Regions from separate parts of the Psychrobacillus sp. NPDC096623 genome, predicted to be linked through region 1. Evidence: predicted binding sites of a transcription regulator. Region 1 holds the regulator's gene; each other region holds the start of a gene.
The links. The regulator LexA, encoded in region 1, represses DNA repair genes until DNA is damaged. The targets are predictions, from matches to a motif close to CGAACATATGTTCG.
Positions count from the first base shown of each region.

Region 2: ACIQX2_RS15360 (topoisomerase) is a predicted target of LexA. The motif match lies at 5,724-5,737, and genes of this name have one in related genera.
Region 3: ACIQX2_RS14615 (YhjD family protein) is a predicted target of LexA. The motif match lies at 5,758-5,771, and genes of this name have one in related genera.

Region 1 is NZ_JBIWER010000002.1:454,166-464,801, forward strand. Features, by position in the region: gene ACIQX2_RS06960 (methionine gamma-lyase family protein) at 1-887, shown strand, start outside; gene ACIQX2_RS06965 (MerR family transcriptional regulator) at 1,024-1,407, shown strand; gene glnA (type I glutamate--ammonia ligase) at 1,445-2,779, shown strand; gene ACIQX2_RS06975 (CaiB/BaiF CoA transferase family protein) at 3,427-4,635, shown strand; gene ACIQX2_RS06980 (long-chain-fatty-acid--CoA ligase) at 4,668-6,263, shown strand; gene ACIQX2_RS06985 (hypothetical protein) at 6,562-6,732, opposite strand; gene ACIQX2_RS06990 (hypothetical protein) at 6,883-7,053, opposite strand; gene lexA (transcriptional repressor LexA) at 7,326-7,946, opposite strand; gene yneA (cell division suppressor protein YneA) at 8,117-8,434, shown strand; gene ACIQX2_RS07005 (YneB family resolvase-like protein) at 8,431-9,081, shown strand; gene ACIQX2_RS07010 (DUF896 domain-containing protein) at 9,144-9,377, shown strand; gene tkt (transketolase) at 9,464-10,636, shown strand, end outside.
Region 2 is NZ_JBIWER010000006.1:36,320-46,955, reverse strand. Features, by position in the region: gene nagE (N-acetylglucosamine-specific PTS transporter subunit IIBC) at 1-1,355, shown strand, start outside; gene nagA (N-acetylglucosamine-6-phosphate deacetylase) at 1,449-2,603, shown strand; gene ACIQX2_RS15375 (sugar isomerase domain-containing protein) at 2,624-3,343, shown strand; gene ACIQX2_RS15370 (glucosamine-6-phosphate deaminase) at 3,457-4,155, shown strand; gene ACIQX2_RS15365 (DUF5412 family protein) at 4,571-5,074, opposite strand; gene ACIQX2_RS15360 (topoisomerase) at 5,285-5,671, opposite strand; gene ACIQX2_RS15355 (DUF6843 domain-containing protein) at 5,879-6,286, opposite strand; guanidine-I (ykkC/yxkD leader) riboswitch at 6,582-6,680, shown strand; gene ACIQX2_RS15350 (DMT family transporter) at 6,742-7,083, shown strand; gene ACIQX2_RS15345 (DMT family transporter) at 7,084-7,398, shown strand; gene kynU (kynureninase) at 7,521-8,795, shown strand; gene kynA (tryptophan 2,3-dioxygenase) at 8,811-9,641, shown strand; gene kynB (arylformamidase) at 9,654-10,283, shown strand; gene ACIQX2_RS15325 (hypothetical protein) at 10,318-10,636, shown strand, end outside.
Region 3 is NZ_JBIWER010000005.1:192,060-202,695, forward strand. Features, by position in the region: gene uvrA (excinuclease ABC subunit UvrA) at 1-2,214, opposite strand, end outside; gene uvrB (excinuclease ABC subunit UvrB) at 2,221-4,203, opposite strand; gene ACIQX2_RS14605 (IDEAL domain-containing protein) at 4,423-4,659, opposite strand; gene ACIQX2_RS14610 (competence protein ComK) at 4,838-5,371, shown strand; gene ACIQX2_RS14615 (YhjD family protein) at 5,377-5,733, opposite strand; gene ACIQX2_RS14620 (EAL and HDOD domain-containing protein) at 6,041-7,270, opposite strand; gene ACIQX2_RS14625 (enoyl-CoA hydratase-related protein) at 7,427-8,203, shown strand; gene ACIQX2_RS14630 (DUF378 domain-containing protein) at 8,265-8,588, opposite strand; gene ACIQX2_RS14635 (DMT family transporter) at 8,729-9,610, opposite strand; gene ACIQX2_RS14640 (DMT family transporter) at 9,707-10,636, opposite strand, start outside.

The DNA of each region.
Region 1 (10,636 bases):
AGTCAATTGTAAGTGGAGGAGAAAAGGATACGGGGTCGCTTGCTGACTTCGGTATTACTTATAAACATGTAGAATTATTGGAAAACGGGGACATCAATTGGGATGCGGTAAAAAAGGTTGTGAAAAGCAGCACGAAAGTAATTGCCATCCAACGTTCAAAGGGATACGCAGTACGTCCTTCCTTTACAATTGATCAAATCAAACAAATGGTTATAGAAATAAGAAGTATTAAAGAGGATGCTATTATTTTTGTAGACAATTGCTATGGAGAATTTGTAGAAGAATTGGAGCCGACGGATGTAGGGGTAGATTTAATGGCTGGTTCACTGATCAAAAATCCTGGTGGTGGTCTTGCTAAAATAGGCGGCTATATTGCGGGTAAAGAGGAATTTGTCACAAAATGTGCTTACCGAATGACTTCTCCGGGTATAGGAGCAGAGGCGGGAGCTTCTTTACATGCATTGATGGATATGTACCAAGGATTTTTTCTTGCTCCCCATGTTGTATCCCAGGCAGTAAAGGGAGCTATTTTTACTTCAGCTTTATTGGAGCAGGTTGGTATGACTACAGAGCCGCACTATACGGAACCTCGCACAGATTTAATCCAGTCCGTTTCTTTCCAAACTGCAGATCAAATGATTCAATTTTGCCAGGCTATACAAATGCACTCCCCTGTTAATGCGCGGTTTATGCCTGAACCAGCATATATGCCAGGTTATGAGGATGATGTTATCATGGCCGCTGGAACATTCGTACAAGGATCGAGTATGGAACTAACAGCAGACGGACCAATTCGTCCTCCTTATACAGCCTTTATCCAAGGTGGTTTAACGTATGAACATGTGAAATATGCCATTTTAGGAGCAGTTCAAACGATAAAACAATAAAAAAGATAAAACCATTTCTATGTCATAAGAAATGGTTTTGTTTAATCGAAAAATGTTGTTAGGTTTCCTAACATAGCCTTGACACGTTAGTTAACATGACATATAATAAATGTATAACCTACAAGGGGGTGTAGTAATGGAAAAGGAATGGAGACGTTCGATGCCATTACTTTCAATGAATATCGTTATGCAGCTGACTGGATTGACAGCTAGGCAAATCCGTTACTATGAAGAGCAAGAACTGGTTCACCCTGCACGAACTGAAGGTAAGCAGCGCATGTTTTCGTTAGATGATATTGATATATTGTTGGAAATCAAGGATTTATTGAAAACAGGTGTTAATATCGCAGGAATTAAACAAATCTTTGAGTTGAAAAATAGTCCTGCGGTTACAAAAGATGTTCGAAAAGTCATTTCGGACATAGAATTACGAGCAATTGTGAAAGAAGAGATGAAATTAGCTCAAAGGCATCAACGAGCTTCTTTGCGACAAGGGGACCTATCTCGGTTCTATCGATAATCGAGGTTCATATATAAACTTTTAGGAGAGTGGAAAAATGAGCAAGTATACTAAGGAAGATATCAAAAAATTAGTGACTGAACACGAGGTGAATTTTATTCGTCTTCAATTTACAGACATACTAGGAACTATTAAAAACGTTGAAATCCCAGTTAGTCAGCTCGATAAAGCTCTCGATAACAAAATGATGTTCGACGGATCTTCTATTGAAGGATTTGTACGAATTGAAGAGTCTGATATGTACTTAGTTCCAGATTTAAATACATGGGTAGTATTCCCTTGGATTACAGGTAAAGGGAAAGTAGCCCGTTTAATCTGTGATGTAAATAAAGCTGATGGAACTCCGTTTGCAGGAGACCCACGTAGTAATTTAAAACGAATCTTAAAAGAAATGGAAGAGTTAGGATTTACAAGCTTTAACTTAGGACCTGAACCTGAATTCTTCTTATTTAAATTAGATGCTCAAGGCGAGCCAACACTTGAATTGAATGATCATGGTGGTTACTTTGACTTAGCGCCTATGGATTTAGGAGAAAACTGTCGTCGTGATATCGTACTAGAACTAGAAGAGATGGGCTTTGAAATTGAAGCATCTCATCATGAGGTTGCTCCAGGTCAACATGAAATTGACTTTAAATATGCTGATGCAGTAACAGCATGTGACAATATTCAAACGTTCAAACTTGTAGTTAAAACAATTGCACGAAAACACGGCTTGCATGCGACATTCATGCCAAAACCATTGTTTGGTGTAAATGGATCAGGAATGCACTTTAATGTATCTCTATTTAATGGAAATGAAAACGCATTTTACGATGAGTCAACAGAAATTGGTTTAAGTGAAACAGCTATGCAATTTATGGCTGGTGTATTGAAGCATGTTCAAAGCTTTACTGCGATTACAAATCCATTGGTAAACTCATATAAACGTCTTGTACCTGGATACGAAGCACCTTGTTATGTGGCATGGTCAGGACAAAACAGAAGTCCATTAATCCGTATTCCTTCTTCAAGAGGGGTAAGTACGCGTATTGAAGTTCGTTCAGTAGATCCAGCAGCGAATCCATATCTTGCAATGGCTGTAATTCTACAAGCTGGGTTAGATGGAATTAAAAATAAACTAACCCCACCACCAGCTGTGGACCGTAATATTTATGTAATGTCAGAAGAAGAACGTATCGAAAACGGAATCCATAACCTGCCACCAACTTTACATGCAGCTGTACAAGAATTAGGTAAAAGTGAAACTATTCGCGGCGCACTTGGAGAACATATTTATGCAAACTTTGTAGAAGCTAAAGAAATTGAATGGGATATGTTCCGTACAGCTGTACATCCGTGGGAACGTGAACAATATCTAAAAATGTACTAATATTGATTTGACGGGGTTATTTGACTAAAATAATGGGGTGCTTAAAGCGAAATAATTCTGCAAAATTATCCGCACCCCATTTCACCCCGAAAAGAGAGTAAAAAAATATTATTTAAAAACATCGTTCAGTCGTGAGTTGACTCGTTCGGTGTTTTTCTTTTTTATTTTGCATGAGACGTGAGCATATACATCAGCTGTTATTTGATAATTATCATGACCCTGTTGTTTTTGGATATATTTAATGTCAGTTTCGGCTTCCATCATTAATACTACATAGGTGAGGCGTACTGAATGAATTGGTAAAGGCTTTAATTATGCCGTCTTTTCTGCAAGTTACAAGATGAAAGTTAAAACTCTATTTATGGTGATTGTTTTATCCTTAAAATTTATATCTGTACACTGTAAAGCTGCCGCTTCACCTTTTTCATTCTAGTTTAAATTTAGGTTTTAAAAAATATTCCATAAATATAACCGTATTGGTAAGCATGAGTTAGAACTGGGAGAAATTCTGCCTACATTTTGACACAACAAGTAGCTTCTAAGTTGATTAGTGCAGATCGTACAAACATTAATTGAAAGTACACGATGTTTTCGTTACAATTATATATATCTGAATAATTTAAATATTACGAACGAAGGGGGAAAAAATGGGGATCTTAAGTGGTTTGAAAATATTAGATTTTTCTACTTTGTTACCTGGTCCATTTGCAACGATGATGCTCGCTGATATGGGAGCAGAAGTATTGAAAATAGAATCTCCAAATCGAGAGGATTTATTAAAATATGATGGCCCAATGGACGGAGAAGTATCAGCTACTTTTGCTCACTTAAATAGATCTAAGCGTTCATTGGCATTAGATTTAAAGCGGGCAGAATCGATAGAAATCGTCTACCAATTAATAAAAGAATATGATATTGTCGTAGAACAATTCCGACCAGGTGTAATGCATAAACTGGGAATTGGATATGAAAAGCTAAAAGAAATAAATCCAGCTATTATTTTCTGCTCTATTACTGGTTATGGACAAACAGGTCCTCTTCGCAATCAGGCTGGTCATGATATTAACTATTTATCTTTAGCAGGTGTTTCCAGTTATTCTTTTCGAAAAGGTCAAACGCCTGTGCCTGCTGGTGTACAAGTAGCAGATCTTGCAGGAGGTTCGATGCCAGCTGTCATTGGAATATTAGCTGCTGTGTATAATCGACAAAAAACTAGTGAAGGTCAGCATATTGATATTAGTTTGACGGATGTATCGTTTTCTTTAAATGCTTTGTATGGACCTAGTTTTTTAGTTGGCGGAATCGAACCGACTGCTGAATCTTTACTGTTAAACGGTGGCTCTTTTTATGATTATTATGAAACGAGAGACAATCGTTATATATCTGTAGGAAGCTTGGAACCTCAGTTTCAAAAAATGCTTTGTGAATTACTTGGAGATCCTGGTTTGTTCAAACTTAGTAGTAGTGAGAATCGAGTAGATCAATTAGCGTTTAAAGAAAAGCTCATAAAAACTTTTAAAGAAAAGACATTGGATGAATGGAATAGTATTCTTAAAAATGGATTTAATGGCTGTGTGGAGCCGGTTTTAAATTTTTCAGAAGCTGTAGAACATCCGCATATAAAGGCAAGAGAGCTAGTAGTTTCTGTACCAAAATATGATGAAGGTATACAAAAACAAATTGCTTTTCCTATTAAGTTTTCAACACAACCAGGCGAGTACCGTTTTGCGGGGGTGCAAACGGGAACGCATACTAATGAAATCTTGGAAGAACTGGGTTTTGATAGTGAGACGATTAAATCACTTAAAGAAAAAGGCATTTTCGGTTCGATTAAACAAATAGAAAACTCAAAATAACAAATTAGTCTACTAAAGGGGAGTTGGTTAGAATGTTTGCTGCATTAACACCATTGGATTGGAAAAGAAGAGCGATTAAATATTACCCACAAAAAGTAGCAGTTATTGACGGAGAAAAACAGTTTACATATAAAGAATTCGGACAACGTGCTGACAAGTTATCTGCTGCACTATTAAACGCTGGTATTCAAAAAGGCGATCATGTAGCAGTCATGCTACCAAACACTCATTATATGCTAGAAAGCTTTTATGGAATATGCCAAATAGGAGCTGTACTTGTACCTCTTAATTACCGACTAAATGCAGAGGATTTGGAGTACATCATAAAGCATAGTGACTCCAAAATGCTGATAGTGGATGAAGAATTTACTAGTCCTATTGAGGAAATTGGGGATCGTTTACCTTTTGATCAAGTTATCGTTGTTTCTGTAGAAGGGGAAACGAATTCATTGAATGGTATAGATTTTGAAACATTTATCGAACAAGATTCTGAAGATGTTATTTTACCTAATACGGAAATTGATGAAAATCAGCTTCTGACATTGAATTATACGAGTGGTACGACATCTAAACCCAAGGGTGTTATGCTAACGCATCGTGGAAACTACATGAATGCGGTCAATTTCTTGTATCATTTGAGTGTTAAGCATGATGATGTATATCTTCATACTTTACCAATGTTCCATGCTAATGGTTGGGGTGGTGTTTGGGCGATTACAGCGGCTGGTGCAACTCATGTATGTTTAAGAAAAGTTGATCCACCGCTTATTTTGAATTTATTTACAGAACATCAAATATCCTTATTATGTGGTGCGCCAACAGTGGTTAATATGTTGGTGAATGAACCATCGAGTAAAGAAATGAAAATTACTACAAATCCTCGAATGGCAACTGCAGGAGCCCCTCCAGCAGCCGCACTTATCGCGAAAGCACAAGCAATTCTAGGATTAAATATGATTCACGTGTATGGATTGACTGAAACTTCGCCTTTCATTCTATATAATGAATGGAAAAATGAATTCGATGAGAAATCACCTGATGAACAAGCTACAATTAAAGCGAGACAAGGAATTGAACTTGCTTTTAATGGGGAAACGAAAGTAGTTAACCAAGAAGATGGACAAGAAGTTGCATGGAATGGGAAAGAACTTGGTGAGATTATCACTCGTGGAAATGTAGTCATGGATGGTTATTACAAGGATCCAGAAAGAACTGCTGAAGCAGTTAAAGACGGTTGGTTCTACACAGGAGACTTAGCTGTAACGTATCCTGATGGTTATATCGAAATCCAAGATAGAATAAAAGATATGATTATCTCTGGAGGAGAAAATATTTCTTCCACAGAAATTGAAGGTGTACTATATAAACATCCCGATATTTTAGAGGCTGCAGTTATTGCTATACCTGATGATAAGTGGGGAGAAGTTCCAAAGGCAATTATCGTACTTCATGAAGGAAGAACAGTTACAGAAAAAGAATTAATCGATTACTGTCGTTCGAATATGTCTCATTTCAAAGCGCCAAAATCGATTGAATTTGTAGAGGCATTACCAAAAACAGCTACAGGAAAACTGCAAAAATTCCGTTTACGCGAAATGTACTGGAATGGCCCTAAAAAGGTAAATTAACAAAAAACTCACTCCGGTGGTTTCACCGGAGTGAGTTTTTATAGGCTTCTTAATAGTACTAGTATTAGAGATTTTGTTTAGTAGAGGTTTCAGTAATGTTATTCGCACCACTCCAATAAAAACATGTTCAAGTAACGGATACTTAAGTTGAAGAAGAAATTGTTATTAACATACGGTAAAAGCTCAGTTCACAATGGATTGAGGATTTTATTATTTAAAAAAGCGTTTGAGCTCTATGCTCTCAACGCTTTTTGTATATGGTTAGTTTGTTTATTACTAAGTAAGAGGGAGCCGTCACTTATTGAGTTTCAAGTGAAACTGTTAAAGGATAATCGACATCGAAAAGTAATATCGCTTCAGTGAGAAGATGGATATCAATAAGAATTTGCTCTTTTATATGTTTAAAGGGACATTTATAGTAATCATCTATTAATCGATTTAGTTCTTTATAAATTAATGCTATAGGCAATAATACTCCCCCTTATGATCTATAATACCTGTTTTTTTATTATGTAACAAATCGACTATAATTGGAAGTATTTTAAGTAATAATTTTTGAAAAAGAGAACAAAGGCCATGTGGAATTGAAGAGTTGTTTAGGTACAAAAAGATCACTTGATTAATAACCAAGTGATCTTTCATAGTTAATCCCTAGCTTACTTTTTTCAATAATTCTTAGTGCATCCTTTAATAGTTTAATATCGATCAATATTTGTTCCTTCAGTTGGAAGTTATTGCATCTATAATAGTCATTTATGAGTTTTTTAAGTTCTTCTACAATTATTTTCATAGGTTACGACTCCTTTGTAGTTATGTATCACCCATAAATAAGTATGTAATTTAACCTATGTAAGCTTATAGAAATAATACCCACATTTTGTTATTTTCAAACTCTTTATATTATATTTTAGAATATAATATTTTTCAAAACAAAACCCCTCAACCATAAAGGTAAAGGGGTTTTTCGATGATTTCAACGAAAATGTCCACTTTTCGTTGAAATATGATATCGGCTCTTCGTTATTTTAAGTAATATTAAGTAGATTGTCAAGTCTGTAAATACTATTGAATATTGCGATAAACTCCAACAACTTTTCCAAGAATGCTAACGGAGTTTACGATGATTGGTTCCATGGAGGAATTTTCAGGTTGTAAACGGAAATAGGATTTTTCCTTAAAGAACCGCTTCACTGTCGCTTCATCCTCGTCGGTCATTGCTACAACAATATCACCATTATTTGCTGATTGCTGTTGTTTTACAACAACATAGTCACCATTTAAAATTCCTGCTTCAATCATACTGTTACCCATAATCTCTAACATAAATAAATTATCATCAGATGTACCAAAAGTTTCTGGCAGCGGGAAAAATTCTTCAATATTTTCAATTGCCGTAATTGGCAATCCAGCAGTAACTTTACCAACTAGTGGCACATGAACTACGTTTTGTTTTTCAGCCATGCTTCCTAAACTGTCAAGGATTTCAATGGCACGTGGTTTAGTTGGATCTCTTCTGATTAAACCTTTACTTTCTAATCGAGCTAAGTGTCCATGGACAGTAGAACTTGATGCTAAGCCCACAGCTTCTCCTATTTCTCGAACGGATGGTGGATACCCTTTTTTGCGTACTTCTTCTTTTATAAAAGCTAGAATGTCTTCTTGCCTTTTAGATGCTTTCTTCATTTGTTCACCTCTTTAAGAGTAATTACTATCCTTTTCTATCTTATTAATAGTATAACAGGCTACGAACATTAATGCAAACATAGGTTCTAATTAGTGTTGACAAAAACAAACGTTCGCATTATTATTAAATTATACATTACGAACACATATTCTATTAGGGGGTATTTTTAATGACCTGGATAAAAGAAAACTATTTTCTATCATTTTTTGTTGCTGGAAGTATTGCTTTTATAATGTTTATAATAATCTCGAAATCTTTTTCTACAGATGAGAGTCAACATATTAATATAGAGCAAGGCGATTCTTTATGGGAGTTAGCACATGAGTACGGAGTTAATGAAGATAAAAAAGTATGGATTAATAAGGTAATGGCGATGAATAACTTGAAAGATGAACATATAAAAGCAGGAGAAATACTTAAAATTCCAGCCAATGAAAAAAGTTACCACTTCGATAATGAAACGGAGTTAGCAGGCGATACAAAATGAAATCAGTTATCTATTGTCGTGTGAGCACTGAAAAAGAGTCTCAAGAGACCTCTTTAAAGAGACAGGAAGAGGAACTGTTAGAATTTGCAAAACAAAAAAGCTATGAAGTGGCAAAAGTATTTATTGATCAACATAGTGGTTATGATGTTGAGCGTGAAGGCTTATTAGAATTACTTGACTATATAAAAGAAAATGAAATTAACGCTGTATTTGTTCAAGATGAAACTCGAATAGGTAGAGGAAATGGAAGAATGGCAGTTCTACATCTACTCCAAAAAACAAATACCTCTGTGTACACTTTACAAGATAAAGGGGTCATTAATTTAAATGAAATGGATTCTATGCTCCTCGAAATATTAGCGCTTGTGGAGGAATATCAAAGGAAATTACATAATGCTAAAATAAGACGAGGGATGAAAAAGGCGGTTTCCAAAGGATACCGACCAGAAAAAAATTTAAAGACAAAAGGAAATCCTGAAGGAAGGGAAAGAATAGATGTTCCTGTAGAAGAAGTTGTTAGACTACGGAATGCAGGTCTTACCTATGAGGAGATTTCGAGCACTTTAAAAGGATTGGGTTTTAACATTAGTAAAGCAACCGTCCATCGACGTTATATTGAGTACATAGAAACACATGGAGTGAAATGACTTGCACTCTGTGTGTTTTTTCCTTACCTTTATATAAAGAGAAAGTGAAAGGATGCGTTAAAATGTTAAGTAAAGAAAAACTAGCAAGAATTAGCGAGCTGTCTAAAAAATCTAAAACAACAGGACTTTCAATTGAAGAAGCAAAAGAACAGAGTTCTTTACGTAAAGAATATTTGGAAACTTTTCGCTCCACAATGAGAGATACTATAGAAAGTGTAAAAATAATTGACCCTGCTGGAAATGATGTAACCCCTGTAAAGGTTCAAGAAGCCAAGAAAGGAAAGTTTCTGAATTAATTAATCATTTCAGAAACCATTGATAATACAGACATTCTTGTCTAAACTAGAAATATAGAAAAAATTTGTTTGAGAGGATGTCATTCATGTCATTACAATCCGATTTATTAGCAATTAATACGGTTCGAACTTTGTCTATTGATGCAATCGATAAAGCTAATTCTGGTCACCCTGGTTTACCAATGGGGGCTGCACCAATGGCTTACACTTTATGGACAAAACATTTACGTCATAATCCAAATAACCCAACATGGTTCAACCGCGACCGTTTTGTATTATCTGCAGGTCATGGTTCTATGCTTTTATATAGTCTACTTCACCTTGGTGGCTATGATTTACCTATGGAAGAGATTAAGAACTTTAGACAATGGGATTCTAAAACACCTGGACATCCTGAATTCGGTCACACTGCAGGAGTAGAAGCAACAACTGGTCCACTTGGTCAAGGAATCGGGATGGCAGTAGGTATGGCGATGGCTGAGGCACACTTAGCAGCTACGTACAATAAAGAAAACCACTCTATTATTGATCATTATACTTATGCATTATGCGGTGATGGTGATTTAATGGAAGGTGTAGCTGCAGAAGCAATTTCTCTTGCTGGCCATCTTCAATTGGATAAATTGATTGTATTATATGATAGTAATGATATTTCTTTAGATGGTGATTTAGGTAAATCATTCTCAGAAAATGTAGAAAAACGATTTGATTCATATGGTTGGAACTATATTCTCGTAAAAGACGGAAACGATATCGAAGAAATTTCAAATGCTATTGATAAAGCGAAGTCTCAAAATGATAAACCAACTCTTATTGAAGTGAAAACTGTTATCGGCTTTGGTTCTCCTAACCGTTCTGGTAAGTCAGATGCTCATGGTATGCCTTTAGGAAAAGACGAAACTCTTTTAGCTAAAGCGGAATATAAATGGTTATACGAAGAGGACTTCTACGTTCCTGAAGAGGTTTATGACACATTCAAACAAGCATCTGAACGTTTAGGTGTTCAAGAAGAGGCTTCTTGGAATGAGAAACTAAATGCGTATGAGTCTGAATTCCCTGAGTTAGCTTCAACACTAAAAACAGCTATTTCTGGAGAATTACCTGAAAACTTTGCAGATGCATTGAAAACGTACGAAACTGGTACTTCTCATGCTACTCGTTCTGCATCTGGGGAAGCAATTAATGCAATTGCTCAAAACTTACCTTCATTCTTTGGTGGTAGTGCCGATTTAGCAGGGTCCAATAAAACTACCATGAAG
Region 2 (10,636 bases), on a different contig from region 1:
ACTGGATCGACCCGAGTGGATGGGGATCTGGAAACGTACTTGCAGCCTTTTTAATAAAAGCTGGTGCCTCGATTATCGATAATATTCCTATCCTATTTGCAGTAGGGGTAGCAATCGGGATGTCGAAGGAAAAGGATGGAGCTTCTGCATTAAGTGGATTAGTTGCATTCCTAGTTGTGACAACGATGCTTTCCAGTGGGACAGTGTCATTATTGCAGGGAGTAGATGTAGAGAATGTAGATCCTGCATTTGGAAAAGTTAATAATGCATTTATAGGTATTCTTGCTGGTCTTGTAGCAGCATTAATGTATAACCGCTTCAGTCACGTGAAATTACCGGATTTCTTAGCATTCTTTAGTGGAAAACGTCTAGTACCTATTATGTCTGCAGTTGCTATGTTAGTTGCTTCAGCAGCATTATTTTTCATTTGGCCAATCGTTTTTGGTGGTCTAGTTAACTTTGGTGAAGCAATTAGTAGTATGGGAGCAGCAGGTGCTGGTCTTTATGGATTCTTTAATAGACTATTAATACCTACTGGCTTACACCATGCTCTAAATGCGGTATTTTGGTTTGATACTATTGGTATTAGTGATATCAATAAGTTCTGGAGTAGCGAAGGTGTTAAAGGTGTAACTGGTATGTACCAGGCTGGATTCTTCCCGATTATGATGTTCGGATTACCGGCAGCAGCTCTTGCGATGTATCACACAGCTAAAACGAAACGGAAAAAACAAGCAGCTTCTCTTATGCTAGCAGCTGGTTTTGCATCATTCTTTACAGGTGTTACAGAGCCGCTTGAATTTTCGTTCATGTTCCTAGCTCCAGCACTTTATGTAGTTCATGCAGCATTAACAGGTTTATCTTTGTTCATCGCAGCATCCTTTCACTGGACTGCGGGCTTTGGATTTAGCGCAGGGTTAGTCGATTATGTTTTAAGTTTACGTATTCCTATTGCAAATATGCCGCTGATGCTATTACTTCAAGGATTAGTTTTTGCAGTTATTTACTATTTCTTATTCCGTTTCTTAATCGTGAAGTTTAACTTAAAAACTCCAGGTAGAGAAGACGACACAGATGAGAATGAAGAAACTGTTGTAGTTTCATCTGATGATAAGTATTCAAATATGGCGACTAGAATCTATGATGGTCTAGGTGGAGATGCGAATGTGGCGTCTGTAGATCACTGTACAACTCGTTTAAGAGTAGAAGTTTTAGATATGGATAAAGTCGATCAAAAGAAAATAAAAGACACTGGTGTACCAGGTATTAATGTAGTAGGACCGAAAAGTATTCAAGTTATTGTTGGAACAAGCGTACAATTTGTTGCAGATGAAATTGAGAAAATTCGTAAATAGTTAATAATTGAAAAGCTGTTTAATCTGGGATTCCATATTAAACAGCTTTTCTTTATTATATGTGTAGATAAGTAAACTGCGGAGGTGCTGAAAATGAACAGAACTATATTTATATCGAATGTTACTATAGTGAATTATGACCAGGAGTTTATTGGAGATTTGTTTATACGAGAGGGTAAGATTGAACAACTTGGACAAGATTTACAAGTCGAGGCTGATATCTATTTAGATGGAACTTCAAAGAATTGGATTGTTATGCCAGGGTTTATTGATATGCATATTCACGGTTCTGCTGGATTTGACATGATGGATGCTACGGAAGAAGCGCTTAGAGGAATGGCGCGCTCATTAGTTAAAGAGGGTACGACTAGCTATTTGCCGACTACGATTACGCAACAAGTCGATGCAATTGAAGCGGCACTCAAAAATGTAGGCGAATTTGTTAATAATGAAGATGAAGCAGAGATTTTGGGCATCCATGTAGAAGGTCCTTATATTTCAACTAAATGGGCTGGAGCACAGCCAGTAGGGCATATAACAGAGCCGTCTATTGAGCAATTTCGAAAGTGGCAAAAGCTGAGTGGCAACCGTATTAAACAAGTGACAGTTGCTCCGGAAGTAGCTGGTGGCTTTGAATTTGTACAAGCTATGAGTAAGGAAGGGATTGTCGTTTCTATCGGACATTCAGATGCCACTTCAGAAGAGGTAGAAAAGGCAGTTCATTTAGGAGCTAGACAGGCGACTCATTTATATAACCAAATGAGACCGTTTCATCATCGTGAACCAGGTATAGTCGGATCTGTCTTAATGGAAGAGAGAATGCAAGTGGAAATTATCGTGGATTATATACATAGTCATACAAAAGCAGTAAATGTTGCATTTCGTTTAAAAGGTGCAGAAGGAATTATATTGATAACAGATGCGATGCGTGCCAAGGGATTAGCGTATGGGGAGTATGATCTTGGTGGACAAACTGTACATGTGACGGAAAAAGGTGCCCATTTGTCTAGCGGCGCTTTAGCGGGAAGTATACTGACTATGGACCAGGCTTTGCGTAATATGAAGCAGTCGACGAATTGTTCTCTGAAAGAACTTGTGTCAATGTCTTCTACAAATGCTGCGAAGCAATTGAAGTTACCGCATAAAGGCTATATTGGTGAAGGATTCGATGCAGATTTGGTTATATTGGATATGGAATTGAATATCCAAAAAACAATCTGTCGGGGAAAAATTGTATTTGAAAATTAAAAGAAAAGGCTGGTGATCAAATGCAGTCCTATTGGAAGGAAATAAATACTTTGCTGGAGCAAGTTGCAGAACACGAAAAAGAAAATATAGCAATTGCTTCTAAATTAATTGCAGAACGTATTAAAAAGGGTGGAATACTTCAATTGTTCGGTTGTGGACATTCTCACCTTTTGGCTCAGGAAGCATATTACCGTGCAGGTGGACTCGTACCAGTTGCTCCTATTACATTAGAGCCTTTAATGCTACATAAAGGTGCATTGACATCTTCACAGAATGAAAAAGATCCGACATTTATTGATCGAAATAAGGATCAAATAAACTTCGAACCGAATGATATTCTAATTGTCATTTCTACTTCTGGTCGTAACCCAGCACCAATTGATGTGGCTTTCTTAGGAAAGGAAACAGGAATCTTAGTCCTTTCTCTTCAATCTTTGCTGTACAAGGACCAAGAAGGGCGTCATCCGAGTGGTAAACGATTAGAGCAAGTAGTGGATATTGTGTTAAACACACATGTCCCAGTTGGTGATGGTTTATTAATTAATAAAGGACTGCAATATGGTCCAGCCTCTACAGTGGTAGGTGCTGCGCTACTCAATGCACTCCTGAGCGAAGTAATTGAAGAAATAAGTTGGGAGACAGAAGAATTGCCTGTTTTTAAAAGCGCCAACCTATCCGATAGCCATCTCCATAACGAAGAGATGATGGAAAAATACAAAAAAAGAGTAGATTTTGAATAGCGTTACTGTGCCCACAAGTTTCGTTATTGCATGTAATGTCCAAGTTGAATATAATGATAATTTCACCAACTAATAATCTATTTAAGCAAAGTATAAAAAAGGTGGGTTAACGAATGACTATAAATTTAGAAGTATGGGAAGACAAGGATGCACTATATAATCGTGCAGAAAAAATATTTGCTGCCCAATTAAAAAATGGTGCAACAACATTTGGATTAGCAACGGGTGGAACGATGATACCACTATATGAAAAGCTACGAAATAGTTCGTTGGATTTTTCCCATTGTACAAGTGTGAACTTGGACGAATACGTGGGTCTGCCGAAATCACATCCAGAAAGCTATTACACCTTTATGCAAAAGCATCTTTTTGAAGCAAAACCCTTTAAATCTACCAATGTTCCAAATGGAGAAGCAGAAGATGTACATGCCGAGGCGACACGATATGAAAACCTTTTAAAATCACTAACGATCGATATGCAATTATTAGGTATCGGCGTGAATGGTCATATAGGATTCAATGAACCAGGTACGTCCTTTGAAAGTGAAACAGCTGTTGCCCAATTAACAGATTCCACTAGATCCGCAAACGCAAGATTTTTTGACAGCATTGATAATGTCCCTAAGGAAGCAATAACGATGGGTATTTCTTCTATTATGAGAGCGAAACTCATTCTTTTAATAGCAGTTGGAGAAGGAAAAAGAGCTGCCATAGAAGCGTTGTTAAAAGGAGATGTAACGGAGGAAATTCCAGTTACAAGACTTCATGATCATCCAAATGTTATTGTATTAACCGATTTGAAGATGAATTAAAAATTATAGGAGTAATTGCCTTTATGGTGATTACTCTTTTTGTTTATGTTAAAGTTATGGTTGATTTCGAAAAAATCATCCTTTTATCTAAATGGTAAGATAGTCCATGTTGTTTCTTAAAAAAGAGCTGGAGAATGTATCTCTAAACATATACTTAGCCGTTCATTTTTTACTAAAGCACTTCGTTAGTTATTTACCTTTCTTTCTTGAAAGACACAATAATAAAGACAATTCCAACAGGGAAAAATAGCCCTGTGAAAAGGTTATCGGATAATGGCATTGTTTGTGAAATAGCATCATACGTTCCATGTATGTTGGCTTCTTCAACTAAACTGCCGCTTTAATTAAAGAAGAATAAAGGGGTTCTACTGACAGCCTTATTCTGCTAGAGCAACAGTTAGTGCAATAAGTGATATTAGTTTTGGTAGCAAGTTTCATATTCGTCCTTCATTAACAAACTTTTACATGCCAAACCATTTTCGTGATAAATCTCTTTACCGATCTCTAATTTGATACTTCTATTTGAACTTGGATATTCAGGTTCGTCATTTAGAATGTACAGTGTATCCTCATCCACCCATTCCATAGAAAAATCACTTTTTGCATCACTATAATAAACAGTTTGAACTTTATTCTTCTCATTTTTGTTTGTGATATCAACCCATACATTAACACCACCTGCTGCACCACCATATGGTTCATAATAAGCATTAGCTGTATATTCTTCAGTAGGTGATTTTAAAGGTCCAGGTCCCTTTTGGATGAGTTTTCTATCAATTTCACTAAATGTAAAAAAGTACATTTCATATATATAAATTGAAGATATCAGGACAACCCCTGACAACGTAGCAATCAGTAATTTTTTGGGAAAAGCTTTCTTTTTAATGAAAGAAATTATTATGTTAGCACATAAAATCAAAAATAAAATAACGGTAAAGAAAAAAATTAAGAGATCTAATAAAATTAAAATGATAATCCCCCTTTCTTAAGTTCAATAACAATCATCTAAATAATGATAATTTCGCAATATTCTTCTTGACAAAGCACTTGTTATTTAAGTACATAAATTCACATACTTATAGTGCTACTTTATTTTTAAGGCTGTTTGTATCCTTTAAGAACTTCACTGTTAGTATTTCTCAATCTTTATTTTTATTTTTAATTTATTTTCGCTAATTGTTACTGTTTCTGTTTCAGAAACATTCTTAATAGAATCTTCAACTATTTGTTGAATCACCGTATCATCAATTTTTGCATCCTTCGGGAAACCTACTGAAACTGTTAATTCATCAGTACCACCATCTATCATTATTACTAGTGAATCACCTTCAAGTTCCGTTTGCTCTGTAATAGATACTATTATTTCATTTTTTAATTCAGATATTAAATTTGATATTTCGTCATTTCCCCCATCTCTCTGAGAAACTACTATTTCGCTTTCTAATACCTCGGTTGTATTACATCCAACTAACAAGATTGAACAAAATACAATTCCTGAAATTATAACTTTTTTCATCACTTCTAAATTCCCCTTTCAAAAATAAATTGCACATTCCACAACAATTCTCCATACGTAAGTTTGACGTTATATATTGGCAAAAGCTCCAAATTTATCAATAATATTATTGAACTAACCTGCGTCTTTTGTTGAATAACAATAAAGGCGATTTCATGACCATTTTTGTTCTGCTAAAGCACCCGTTAGTTGAATAAGAAAGCCACGTCAATAACATTGTTCTTGATTTGGATCGAACGTTCCCATAATCCTTTCAGACAACCGATTGCCATTGAAAGTGTGTCCAATATTAGAATCCATCATATTTATTTCACTAACTGGTTTTCCATCTTTGTCTATATAAAAGGCTTTTTCTTTGTGCCACCCTAAATCTGTAACTAATTTGTATGGTGATGAAGTTAGAAGACTTCCGTTTTCAGGTACTGCCAATAGCAAGATATCATCTATGATTTCCAGTTCTTTCTCTTTAGGTTGGTTAAAATAAATATTAAAACATCCTTTAAAACCTTCTGGTAAATGATAAACAACGGTAGTGTCATTGCTTGGTTTACATATCCACCATACTAGTAATACCGTCAGAACAAAACTAATTAATAGCCATATTTTCTTCCCCATATTACTACCCCCAATCACTGATTACTGAAATCCAAATAGTCGCTTTAATAATGTTTTCTTGTTCAACCAACCTGCTGCGTTAGTTTAAGTACATTCCTTCACAAATTTATCCTCATTTTAACATAAATATCCAGTTGAATTGTGCTAATTTAATCAGATGTGGAGTAGGTGCCAGCATCCAATTTTTCGGTGTAACACCCTCAATACAACTAATTAATACAATCCTTATCGTACTCTGAATGTTTTTATTTGAAATTATTTAAAGTATGTGTATAATTTCAGGTAACTGCATATCAAAAATGTTTTCTAGGGTTCCGCAACCATTAGTGTTGGTCTGGTCCGAGAGAAAACTCGCAGCTCTGCTGTGTCACGGAAGGATAAAAGCCTGGGAGAAACTGTTTAACAGTTTTCTTCCAGGCTTTTTTATATATATTCAAATAGGAGGCATTATTACGATGAAAATCGAGTGGTTGAAGGTATATGTGGCAGCATTTTTTGAAGTTTTTTGGGTGATTGGCTTAAAGCATGCCGATGACGGTTGGGGTTGGGCAGGAACGATTCTTGCAATAATTATTAGTTTTTACCTCATGATTATGGCTGGACGGAAACTACCTGTAGGTACTGTTTATGCTGTCTTTGTGGGAATGGGTACAGGCGGGACAGTTTTATCAGAAATTATCTTTTTTGGGGAATCCTTTCAAGTATCTAAGGTCTTGATGATTTTAATTTTATTGGCAGGAGTAATAGGTTTGAAATTAGTGACAGATGATAAGCAGGAAATAGGAGGGGGATCTTAGATGGCGTGGATTTCTTTAATTATTGCAGGGTTATTTGAAATGTTTGGAGTTGCAATGATAAACAAGTTGCATAAGAATCGGAACTGGCAATCCTTCGTTTTACTATTCATTGGTTTTGGAGCAAGCTTTTGCTTTCTCACCTATGCGATGAAGACGCTACCTATGGGGACTGCTTATGCGATTTGGACGGGAATTGGTGCTTCTGGCGGAGCTATACTAGGGATGCTTTTTTACAATGAATCTAAAGACTGGAAGCGTATTATTTTTATAGCAATGGTGTTAGGGGCAGCAGTAGGATTAAAGCTGGTTTCATAGCATTTATTCAACGTTAGTTACAATGCTCTTTCTTTCATTCATTGACACTCGTTCTCTTAAAACATATGATTTAGGTAAATAGAAAGAAAATTTAGATTTTTAAGAGGTTGGTGACGTTTTAGATGCAGAGTACTATGTTGGAATATGCCAAAAAATTAGATGAACAAGATGCTTTGGGAATGTATAGAGATGAATTTTATGTGCAACCAGATGTCATTTATATGGATGGGAATTCCCTCGGATTACTATCTAAGCGAGCAGAAAAGTCAGTATTGTCGTTACTAGATTCATGGAAACAATTTGGAATAGACGGATGGACACAAGGGGAGCATCCATGGTTTTATTTCCCTGAAACATTAAGTGAGATGTGTGCCCCGTTAGTGGGCGCTATAAAGGAAGAGGTTATTATTACTGGCTCTACAACAGCAAACTTACATCAATTAATTGCTAGCTTTTATCGACCAGATGGAAAGCGAACGAAAATAGTAGCGGACGAACTAAACTTCCCTTCCGATTTATATGCAATTAGTAGTCAGCTGTCCTTGCATGGTTTTGACTCGAAGGAACATATGATAATAGTGAAAAGTAGGGATGGTCATACGTTACACGAAGAAGATATTATAAACGCAATGAACGAGGAAGTTGCATTAATGATACTACCTAGTGTGCTATATCGAAGTGGTCAAATAGTAGATATCCAAAAGCTTACTGAAGCGGCACATAAGCGAAATATTATGATTGGTTTCGATTTATGTCATTCAATTGGATCTATCCCACATGAGCTAGATAAGTGGGGAGTGGATTTTGCTTTTTGGTGTAACTACAAGCATGTGAATGGCGGTCCAGGAGCAACTGGTGGCATTTATGTCAATCGCAAGCATTTTGGTGGAAAGCCTGGACTTGCAGGTTGGTTCGGATCCGATAAAGAGAAGCAGTTCGATTTATCCAATCAGATGATTCCAGCAGCTGATGCGGGTGCCTATCAAATTGGAACTCCGCATATTTTAAGCAGTGCACCTTTACTTGGTTCGTTGGAAATGTTTAATGAAGTTGGAATTGATGCTATTCGTGAGAAGTCATTAAAGCTGACCGATTATATGATGATGCTAGTTGAGCGAGAGTTAGCGGATTATAATTTTGTCATAGCCAATCCTCGTGAGTCGGTGAAGCGAGGTGGTCATATCTTTTTAGTTCATGAAGAAGCAGCCCGTGTATGCAAAGCATTAAAAGTACAGCAAGTTATTCCTGATTTTCGCTCGCCAAACGGCATTCGTCTGGCACCAGTTGCTTTGTATAACTCCTTTGAGGATGTGTGGAGGACTGTACAAATATTAAAAAAGATTATGACGGAAGAGCTTTATAAAGAATATGAAAATAAACGTGACGTCATTGCTTAAATAAGGAGGGATTGCATGCCAGATGACAAGAAGGAAAGTGGAATTCATACAGATTTTAGCGAGGATATGACATATAGTGAATACTTGCAACTGGGTAATTTATTGGCTAGTCAAAAAAGACTATCAGGGCATCACGATGAAATGCTTTTCATCATTATCCACCAGGTCAGTGAGCTTTGGATGAAGCTGATTCTACATGAACTAACTAGTGCTATTCAATCCATTCAAGCGGATCAAATGCAAGCTGCGTTTAAAATGCTAGCACGAGTGACTAAAATTCAAACACAAATTATTCAGGCTTGGGATGTTCTTTCGACACTAACACCTGCCGAGTATTTAGAGTTTCGGGATAAGCTTGGGAAGTCGTCTGGTTTTCAATCTTTTCAATACCGAAAAATAGAATTTGCACTCGGGTATAAGACAAAGCACGTACTGAAGATTTACGAGCAGGAGAAAGAATTGTATGAGGATTTGAAAGGTGCCTTTCATGCACCGAGTATTTATGATGTTTCGATTCAGGCATTGTCTCGAGCAGGATTTGCGATAAATTCTCAGTTGTTGAATCGAGATTATTCTATTACATATCTGGGCGATGAATCGGTTGCGAAGGCATGGAAGGAAGTTTATCGGAACGTCGATCAATACTGGAATTTGTATCAATTAGCAGAAAAGCTAGTAGACGTCGAGGATTGGCTTCAGCAGTGGCGCTTTCGCCATATGAAAACGGTGGAACGAATAATAGGTTTTAAAAAAGGCACTGGAGGTTCATCTGGTGTGAATTATTTACGGCATGTATTGGACCATCGTTTCTTCCCAGAGCTCTGGGATTTACGTACAACTTTATAGGGGGTTATAGACATGGGAAATAAATGGATTGATATTACACAAACAATCTCCACTCGAATAGCAACTTGGCCAGGGGATACTCCTTTTGAATATGAACTAATCGCTACGAAGGAAGAAGGGGGTGCTGCAAATGTCGGGACGATTAAAGCAAGCTTGCATACTGGAACTCATGCAGATGCACCATTTCATTATGTAAATGAAGGCGAAACAGTAGATATGCTTGACGTAAATCTGTATATTGGTCGTGCAAAAGTGGTGAGTGTCGTTGGAGCTTCTGAAATAGGTAGAGAGGAATTAGAAGCCTTTGATTTGACGGGTGTTGAGCGCTTGCTTTTAAAAACAACGAACACTTCAACCCCTGAAAAATTTCCTGACAGGATTAATACATTGCGAGAAAATATTGGCCCGTTTTTAAAGGGAAAAGGTATTTTTCTAATAGGTACGGACCAACCGTCTGTGGATAGTATAGAAAGTAAAGAGCTGTTGGCTCACCATTCACTGTTTAAACATAATGTATATATTATAGAAAATCTCTTGCTGGAAAATGTGGAGCCCGGTGATTATGATTTAATCGCTCTGCCCTTGAAAATAGAGGGAGCAGATGGAAGTCCGATCCGTGCTGTGTTGAGAAAAGTGGAATAACAGATATAAGTAAAAATAGGAAGGAGGAATAAGAATGAAAAGATTTTTATTCCTATTCATTTCCACAATAGTAATTGGCATGATCTTTTATTTTGGGATAGGTTATCAAGCGGCATTGAGAGAACAAGCGGCCATCATATTTGATATGAAACCTTATATAACATTTGCAAGTATTTTTCCGATATTCATTGGATTACTGTTGCGATTGCCAAAATTGATTATTGAAATTAAAGATAAAAAGAAATGGACGTTTGACTGGATGAAGGTCCTCGTAATTGGAATTCCATCTCTTTATATAGCAATCATTCATCTTCTAGCATTTGTTATCGGAACGAATTTGTTAATTTCAAAAA
Region 3 (10,636 bases), on a different contig from region 1:
GCAACGACCTCCTTTTACATTGAAACTAAATCTTCCTTTTTTATATCCTCTTACTTTTGCTTCATTTGTCGTTGCAAAAAGGTCTCGAATATCGTCAAACACACCAGTATAGGTTGCAGGGTTAGATCTTGGGGTACGACCGATTGGCGATTGGTCAATCTCAATTACTTTTTCCAACATTTCTATCCCTTCGACACTCTTATTGCTTCCCGGTTTTACTCTCGAGCGATTTAGTTTCTGTGCTAATGATTTATATAATATTTCATTTACTAATGTACTTTTACCAGAACCTGAAACTCCTGTAACAGCGGTAAAAACTCCTAAAGGAATATCTACACTTACATTTTTCAAGTTATTTTCTGAAGCGCCTTTTATCTTGATAAAGCGTCCATCTGGCTTTCTTCTTTCTGCTGGAAGTGGAATAAACTTTTGTCCACTTAAATATTGTCCTGTTAAAGACTTTTTATTTTTCATCACTTGTTCAGGTGTACCAGCAGCGATTATCTCACCACCATGCACTCCCGCACCAGGGCCGACATCTATCAAATAGTCTGCTGCCATCATTGTGTCTTCATCATGCTCTACAACTATTAATGTATTCCCTATATCTCTCATATTTTTTAACGTATCAATCAATCGATCATTATCCCGCTGATGTAGACCGATTGATGGTTCATCCAAAATGTATAATACACCAGTTAATCTTGATCCGATTTGAGTAGCTAAACGAATACGTTGCGCTTCCCCACCAGATAGTGTTCCTGATGCACGGTTTAATGTTAAATAATCAAGTCCTACATTTTCTAAAAAACCTAATCGTTCATGTATTTCTCTTAACACGAGACGAGCGATTTGCATATCTTTTTCTGATAATGTCAACTCATTAAAAAACTTATTTGCTTCCTCAATGGAATACTTTGTGATTTCCCCAATATGGAGCGAATTTATCTTCACTGCAAGTGTTTCTTCTTTTAGACGATAGCCCTTACAAGTTGGGCAATCATGTTGCTCCATATATTTTTCCATTTGCTCGCGAATATAATCAGATGACGTATCTTTAAATCTTCGCTCAATATTCGCAAGTACACCTTCAAATGAAATGACACTATCGCGAACCTGACCAAATTCATTTTCATATCGGAAGCGAATTTTATCATTTCCTGATCCATACATAATTTTATTCCATTGATCTATCGGTAATTTTTCAACGGGAACATTCATTTTTATTTTGTAATGCTTACAAACAGCTTCAAGAAGCTTCGGATAATACTGAGAGCTTGTTGGCTGCCATGCGACAATAGCTCCCTCTGATAGCGTGAGACTCTTATCAGGAACAACTAATTCTTCATCTACTTCTAGCTTTGTGCCAAGTCCATCACAATCCCCACATGCTCCAAATGGACTGTTGAATGAAAACATTCGTGGCTCTAATTCTCCGATAGAAAATCCACATATTGGACAGGCATGATGCTCACTAAATAGAATTTCTTCATGCTCCATCACATCTATTAAAACTTTACCATCTGCAATTCTCAGAGCTGACTCCAGAGAATCACTAAGCCTTGCAGCAACTCCTTCTTTCATTATTATTCGGTCGATAACAACTTCTATATTATGTTTTTTATTTTTATCTAAATTGATATCATCATCTAAATCGATTAACTCTCCATCGATACGTACACGAACGAAGCCTTCTTTTTTCATTTCTTCCAGAAGCTTTACATGCGTTCCTTTACGACCTGAAACAACAGGCGCGAGCACTTGCATCTTTGTTCTTTCTGGATATTCGCTTAAACGATCGACCATTTGTTCAATCGTTTGCGAAGAAATTTCAATACCATGATTTGGGCATATCGGCTTTCCAACTCGCGCATACAATAAACGCATATAGTCGTAGATTTCCGTCACAGTTGCTACGGTAGAACGTGGGTTTTTACTCGTCGTTTTTTGATCAATGGAAATAGCTGGTGATAGGCCTTCAATAACATCGACATCAGGCTTCTCCATTTGACCTAAAAATTGTCGTGCATATGCTGATAGTGACTCAACATATCGGCGTTGTCCTTCCGCATAAATCGTATCAAAAGCTAATGAAGACTTTCCTGAGCCAGAAAGTCCTGTCATTACAACTAGCTTATCTCTTGGAATTTTCAAACTTACATTTTTTAAATTATTTGCACGTGCTCCTTGAACTACAATTTCTTTATTTTTCAACAGATATCACCCTTCCAGCTTCAGTTCCAAAATTGCGTCTCGTAACTCTGCAGCTCGTTCAAAGTTAAGCGCTTTTGCTGCATCTTTCATTTCTTTTTCTAGATCCTGTAGAAGCTTTGCTTTTTCTTGAGTCGTCAATGGTTTGCCGCTTATTAAACGTTGTGCATACGTTTCTTCCTCTTCTGCAACTTGTGACGCACGAATAACATCGCTTATTTTCTTTTGAATTGTTTTTGGTGTAATACCATGCTTTTCGTTATATTCCATTTGAATAGTTCTGCGACGTTGTGTCTCGTCAATCGCTTTTCGCATGGAGTCTGTCATTTTATCTGCGTACATAATAACTTCTCCATTAGAGTTACGTGCAGCACGCCCAATCGTCTGGATTAAAGAACGTTCAGAGCGCAAAAATCCTTCTTTATCAGCATCTAATATTGCTACTAGAGATACTTCTGGTATGTCTATACCTTCTCGTAACAAGTTAATTCCTATTAATACATCGTACGTACCTAATCGAAGTTCTCGAATTATTTCTGTACGTTCTAGTGTTTTTACTTCTGAATGTAAGTATTGAACTTTTATCCCAATCTCTTTTAAGTAATCCGTTAGATCCTCTGACATTTTTTTTGTAAGTGTCGTTATTAATACTCGCTCGTTTTTGGCAGATCTTTCATGAATTTCATTGATTAAATCATCTATTTGCCCTTCAATTGGCTTCACAGTTATAACTGGATCCAATAGTCCTGTTGGACGAATAATTTGCTCAACCATTTCTGGTGTATGCTCAAGCTCATATGGTCCTGGAGTTGCGGAAACAAATATAGCTTGGTGTATATGTTTTTCATATTCATTGAAAGTTAAAGGACGATTGTCTAGAGCAGACGGCAAACGGAAACCATAATTTACGAGCACTGATTTTCTCGCTTGGTCTCCATTATACATTCCTCTTACTTGGGGTAATGAAACGTGACTTTCATCTACTACGAGTAAAAAGTCTTCTGGAAAATAGTCTAGTAATGTATAAGGCACTGCACCTGCTTCTCTTAATGTTAAATGCCTTGAGTAGTTTTCAATGCCTGAACAAAAGCCCATCTCTTCCATCATTTCTAAATCATATCTCGTACGTTGTTCCAATCTTTGGGCCTCTAAAAGCTTATCCTCACTTCTTAAATAAGCCAGTTGTTCCTCTAATTCTTTTTTAATATTTGCTAAAGCTAGTTTCATCTTCTCTTCCCGGGTAACGAAATGAGAAGCGGGGAATATAGCAACGTGATCACGTTCACCAAGAATTTCTCCTGTTAGCGCATTAACTTCTCGAATTCGATCGATCTCATCTCCAAAAAATTCGACTCGAAGACATTTTTCATCACGGGAAGCGGGGAAAATTTCTACTACATCTCCACGAACACGGAACTTTCCACGTACGAAGTTCAAATCGTTTCTTTCATATTGAATGTCTACAAGTTTACGCAATAATTGATTACGATCAATCTCCATTCCCGTTCTTAATGATAGAACGAGCTCTTTATATTCCTCTGGATTACCTAGACCGTATATACAAGATACAGATGCGATAATAATGACATCTTTTCTTTCAAACAAAGAAGAAGTTGCAGAATGTCGTAGCTTGTCTATTTCCTCATTAATACTTGAATCCTTTTCTATAAATGTATCGGTTGATGGTACATATGCTTCTGGTTGAAAATAATCATAGTAGCTTACGAAGTACTCCACAGCATTGTTCGGGAAAAATTCTTTAAACTCGTTATATAATTGACCCGCTAGTGTTTTGTTATGTGCCATCACTAGTGTTGGTTTATTTACTTGTTGAATTACATTTGATATTGTATATGTTTTACCAGTACCAGTTGCACCTAGTAAAGTTTGAAACCTTTTTCCTTCATTAACACCTTTTACTAATTCTTTTATTGCTTCTATTTGATCTCCCGCTGGCTCATACGGAGCTTGCAAATCAAATTTTTGTTCCATACATAAGCCTCCCATTTTTTGAATAATTTCAGTTTAACATACTCTTTTTTTGATTCCTAATAAAACGAACGTATGTTTTTTGTTATCCATAAAAAGCCACTTATACAAGTGACTTTGAAAGCTATTCCTATTATTAGATGTTTCTTGCGCTACTATAAAAATAGAATTTCAAACGAAAAAAACCACTCTAATAAAAGTGGTTTTTTACCTAGGATTGAATTATTTTGGACTGTTAAGTTGATGAAGAGCAGCTGTATACTCCATAAATGCTGCCTTATCTTTTTGATCTAACGTCTCATCTATCAATGCTAAGAGACGGTTACTACTTTGTTCCCGGTGGACAATGTTCAAAAACATATCAAGATATATTTCGTTTAACAAATTTTCCGCAGAGCTTTCCTTCCCTGCCTGACCCATAGCTTTCAAGAAATCTGCGTATGAATATTGTTTGTCCATCTCCATCACCCCGATGCCTTTTTTCTATTATATAAAAGCATCGAGATTGTTGCAATCATTTTAAGAAAATTTAGTCTATATAGTAAAAAGGGAATATTTTAAATATTCGTTATTTTTACTTGCTTTACTTCCAAAATTAACTATAATTGAGATATATAATACAAAGGGGTGGATTTTTATGTCGAATAAAGTAGAAGAAAAATCTTTTTTCATTTCATTTGAGACCGCTGTACTTCAACCTATTGTAGTGAATAATACGATATTTACAAAGGTAACTAACTTTTCAGGGGAAACCAATATAATTAATAAAAAGCCTTTTGATATTGTTCGGCATTCTTGTTCTTTTTACGGCTCTTCTTTTCAGCATACTGCTCGATTATCGAGGGAAGCAATTGGAAATTATTTTAAGCTACCTATTCTAATAGCACATGACTTCGGAAATCCATGTATATTCATACCAATACTTTCTCCAAAATCGGATTTAAATGTTTGGTTCTCTTTTAAGGCAATAGCTTCCTTTTATCCTTCGGACGATGGCTGTGTAGTCGTTCTAACAAATGGTCAAAAATTAACAGTTCCATCATCTCCTCAGACAATAAGTCGACAAGTTGGATTTGCTAATATACTAAATATGCACTTACTAAAACGGATGAGTAATCTGATGAATACTGGTTACATTACTAAAAAATTTCAAAAAGACTCCCAGTACTAACGAAATTATTCTACTACGGCAAAATAAATTGATAAAAGTTCTTCGACTCTGTTGCGGAGCCGAACGTTTAGGTAACGTCGATGTTCTTCATAACCTCCATGAAAAAATACATACTCAGTGAACATATCATCTCCTTCTCCACGAAGAACTTTCATACTGTGACGCCTCATATACATATGCGTCTGTTTCAATTCTTTCTGAACTTGCTTTCCTGCTTCTTCTACTAAAACGATATACGGACGCTTCAATTTAAATGGAGCCTTTTCAAAAATAGTTCGATCTTTTTCTAAAATAGTCAAAACCATTGGAAGATAAATCATGTTTTCGAAGTATGGGATTGCTTCTTCCGGTATTAATGGCATAACTACTCCTCCTTCTTTCTAAAAAGAACGTTTGTTCTGTTTTTAATTATACTATCTCCTCCGAAAAATGCAACTGGCAAAGCACTGGAATATAGAGGAATAAAAAAATGGTTTCTAGTGTTTTCGAAGGGCTTTGAACAGACTTTTGCTATATGGTTGCTAAATTTTTTAGGAGAGGATAATCGTGACTGATGTCACAATTATCCTCTCCTTTTTAGGTAACCTTATGCTCTAAAAATGGTAAGTGCATTTTTCCTTAATCCTCAAAAAAATAACAACTGCCATCTTGATAAAATGGCAGTTGTTATTAACCTACAATATCCATAGCCCAACTACGGGCTTCTAAATAAAATTTGTTTAATGTAGCGTGATCAATGCCGATAGCCTCTGCACCCGCAATAATATCATCCCATCTCACTTCATCACAAGCTATAGAAAGCTCCAAATAAGGAGTCATTTCCGTATGTTTTCCTGAAAGCGTTTCTATAACCTCGTCCGTGAGCGGTAATTCTTGAAGTAAATGATCCATCTTTTGATGAAGTAATGTGTCGATTAATGAAAACATTCCTACCAGCAAGTATTCAGGAGAGTTTTGTAAAAAATTTCTTTTAGCTAATAACTCACAAAACTTTGCACGGAACAAGGATGCTTCGATTATTGCCATTCCATCCCCATCATCGTTTACTTTCGACTCTCTTAGCATTAATACATATAACCAATGATTCAATTCTTCTAATCCCAACATGACTACCGCCTGTTTGATGGAACGAATTTTAGATTTTTTTCTAGCAGCTGGTGAATTAATGATTTTCAAAACTTTAAAGGATAGTGACACGTCACGCTCGATTTCCTCTGCTATTTGTTCAATAGTGGAAACCCGATTGCGTAGTAAGCTAATAATTCGAAAATATTGTGCCATATTAGCTGGAATGTCTGTCCCTTTAATAATTTCTGGTTTGGCAAAAAAGTATCCTTGGAATAATCCATATCCTGCCTCTTTTGCAAGATAGAAATCTTCACGTGTTTCTACTTTTTCCGCTAAAAGTACGATATGTGGATAATTTTTCTTCACAATTTTCTCGAAAACTTGTCTCTCAGAAGGTTTGCTCAAAATAAAATCAACTTTGATAAAATTAACTAAGCTAAATAACTCATCATATAGATTTACATTATTATGTAAAATAAAATCGTCTAGAGCTATTAAAAAACCTAATTTTTTTATGTATTTAAGCTTTTCGATTAAAGATGGCGTGATGGGAATATTCTCTAAAATCTCCACAACTATGCGTTTTGGTGGAATCTTATTAAATACAGTATTGTCCAATAAGTTTTCCGTGAAATTAATAAAACATAATTTTTCTCCCGCAAGGTTATTTATACCTATCGTCAAAAATGAATGTATTAACACTTCTAAAGTTGCTCTATCCCCATCTATGATAGGGAATGCATTAGTATCACTATCCCGATACAATAATTCGTAAGCAAAAATATGCTCATTATTGGTAAAGATAGGCTGCCTTGCCACAAAAATTTCCATGCGAATTCCTCAAATCCATAAATATTCATTAGTTCCATTGTAGCAAACCTTTCCAAGGAAATCGATATTATTTCTATTTATTACCTATGGATGACAGAAAACTGAGAACATGCTATGTTGATATTGGGGAGAAAGTAATTGAAAGGGGAGAAAATAATGGAATCTATCCGTTATACACAACAGGGGAATTTAGCATACGTCACGCTCAATAGACCAGAAGCATTAAATGCATTTAACTATGAAATGCTTCGTGAACTTGGAGATATCGCAGAATCTATTCGCATTAATCCAGATATTCGTGTAATTATTTTCACTGGCGCAGGAGAGAAGTCATTTAGCGTTGGTGCAGATTTAAAGGAACGTAAAACCTTAACTGATCAACAAGTGAAACGTAATATATTCAAAATTGGCGAGGTATTCACTGCAATTGAAAACCTCCCACAGCCAACAATTGCTATGTTAAATGGCTATGCTTTTGGCGGCGGAACAGAATTGGCGCTTGCCTGCGATTTTAGAATTGCTTCAGACGATATTCAACTCGGTTTAACGGAAACAAGTTTAGCAATAATCCCTGGTGCGGGTGGCACACAGCGATTACCTAGACTTATCGGAGAAACTAAAGCTTTAGAGCTAATTTTAACTGCGAGAAGACTAAAAGCAGAAGAAGCATTGTCCTACGGATTAGTGACTAAGGTAACATCGAGAGAAACGTTACAAGAAGAGACAGAGGCATTTGCAGCTCTTATGCTTGCAAATGGACCTATCGCATTACAGCAAGCTAAGTTTGCAGTAAAACACGGAATGAATACAGACCTTCAGACAGGTCTCAGCATAGAAAGAAAAGCTTATGAAATCACTATACCAACAGAGGATCGTATAGAAGCATTAGTAGCCTTTGGAGAAAAAAGAAAGCCTGTATTTAAAGGTAAATAAGAAGCCTCAATCAAAAAGGATAGATAAACTGTGGCTTTCTACAGTTATCTATCCTCTTTAGTTATTTCTTCAAATCCTCTTTTGAAGAAGCCTCTTTTATATCGGTAAATTCAGGCTCCTCCCCGAACTCAGTTCCATATTGAAGGTTTCGAGAACTTTGTCTGCTTGTTCCATACTCTTCTTCTTCCTCTTCATAAGTTCTAAATAGAAGTGGAATGCAGATTAAGCCACTAATACCAACCAATGCATAGATCACCTTAGAAAATAGAGCAGTTTGCCCTCCGAAAATAGAAGCGACTAAGTCAAATTCGAAAAAGCCAATCAATCCCCAGTTAATTGCACCAATGATAACGAGGGCTAAGGCAAGCCGATGTATAAATCCCACTGATAAACTCCTCCTTCAATTATTGTATGAATGATAGCGACGATACGGGAAAACATATCGTAAACAACTAAGATTCGCTCTTATCTTTTGCAGAAAACAGCGATTCATACTAAATGAAAGGAAATTCCTTTTTAACGTAGTTAGGTCAGTGTTTTTATTTTATCTTTTTTCATAAATTCCATTTTTGTTTCAGAAATAAGTATAGCTAAAAGTATTAGCAAGGCTCCGATAATCATTCTTCCTGTCATAATCTCACTCAAAATGATAACGGAGAATACCATGCCCCAAAAAGATTCAGTAGCTAAAATAATTGCTGCCTTTGTTTCTGTTATGTATTTTTGGGCCACTGTTTGCATTAAAAAGGCAATAGTTGTGGAGAAAATCCCTAAGTATAGCAGATTTACCATGCCTTCTGTTTCCATAGAAAAGCTTGTCTCTCCTCTGAATAGCACAACTATACAACCAATTACTGCAGCTGTAACCATTTGTACTATTGTTAGCACAACGGGATCTTCCGTTTTAACAAACTTAGCAGTGTAAAAAATATGAAAAGCAAATCCTACGGCACAGCCTAATGTCAATAAATCCCCAACATTCACGTCGGACGATAATTTTAAAGATAATACTGCAATACCAATAATTGCGAGAACTGCACCAGTTAGTTCATACAGATCTATTTTTCTTTTGTATAATAAAAATCCTATAAACGGGACAATAACTACATTAACGGCCGTTAAAAAAGCATTTTTAGATGGCGTTGTGAACTGTAAACCAACTGTTTGAAGAGCAAAGGCTAAGTATAAAAAAATTCCTAATACCGCCCCTTTTATGAGCGTGCTTTTCTTTAGTTTGTTGAGCTTTTTAAAAAAGATGAGACTTAAAATAACAGCACCGATTAGAAACCTTCCAGCTAATATCTGATATGGCGAATAGTAATCTAATGCCACTGCACTTGCTACAAACCCACTCCCCCAAATAATTGCCGTAAGGATTAATAATATTTCTCCAATATATTTGAACAATACTTCCACCAACCTTTTTTCAATAAAACTAGTATATCGCAAAAAAATCAAAAAAAGCGTCTTCTTCTACAATTGTAGTAAAAGTCGCTTTTTCCGTTAGGAGGTACTTTCTTGTAAACTTTGTTTTACTTGGTGTCTCATCTTTCTCTTTTGAAGAAAACGTATAAAAATATTATTAGCAATAAGGGAAAGAATGATAAAGCCTACTCCTATAATTTCATAAAAAGTTATATGAGTTCCTTGCACACTCGATATAACAAGTGTCGTCACAGGTACAAAATTAATAAATAATAACCCATTTAAAGGCGAAAGAATACTTACTCCAACATTCCATCCAACTAATGCAATAACACCGGGAAAAATAATCATGAACAATAGATGTGGACTAACTGTTTGAATCGTATCAAGTGTCGGTGCAGAAACGTATCCTATCATAGTTGCAATTGCTACGATGAATGCTGCAGAAATCGTACCGAGCAAACATGTTAATGTCGAATATCTAAGGACAGACCAGCCTCTAAATTTATCTCCTCCCATTGTATACACAACCCAGCCAATAACTGCGATTAAAATTAGTAACGAAGGAACAATATTATTTGTTGCAGAAAGAAAGGAACCAATATCTCCTTTTGTAATAACAAGAATTGCTCCAACAAAAGAAACAAACACACAAAATAATGTAAAGGTATAAGGACGTCGTTTATAAAATAGCCAGACAATAACAATAGAAATCATTGGCATCAAGGATTCCATAATGGATGCAACCATAACACCTGGCTCTCCTAGTAAATCCTCTCCCCAAAAAATAAGTAAATTATAGACAGTAAATGCCATTGTTCCGAAAAACCATAACAGCGTTCCCTTACCCTCCATACGAAACGCCTTAATCCCTTCCTTCCATAGTAATAGAATAATCAAAATGATAGTTACTGCCCCATAACGGAAAATAGTAAAATAAAACGGATCGATATATGTAAAGGCATGATGCGCTACTGGAAACATCGCTCCCCATGACACACTTGCGAT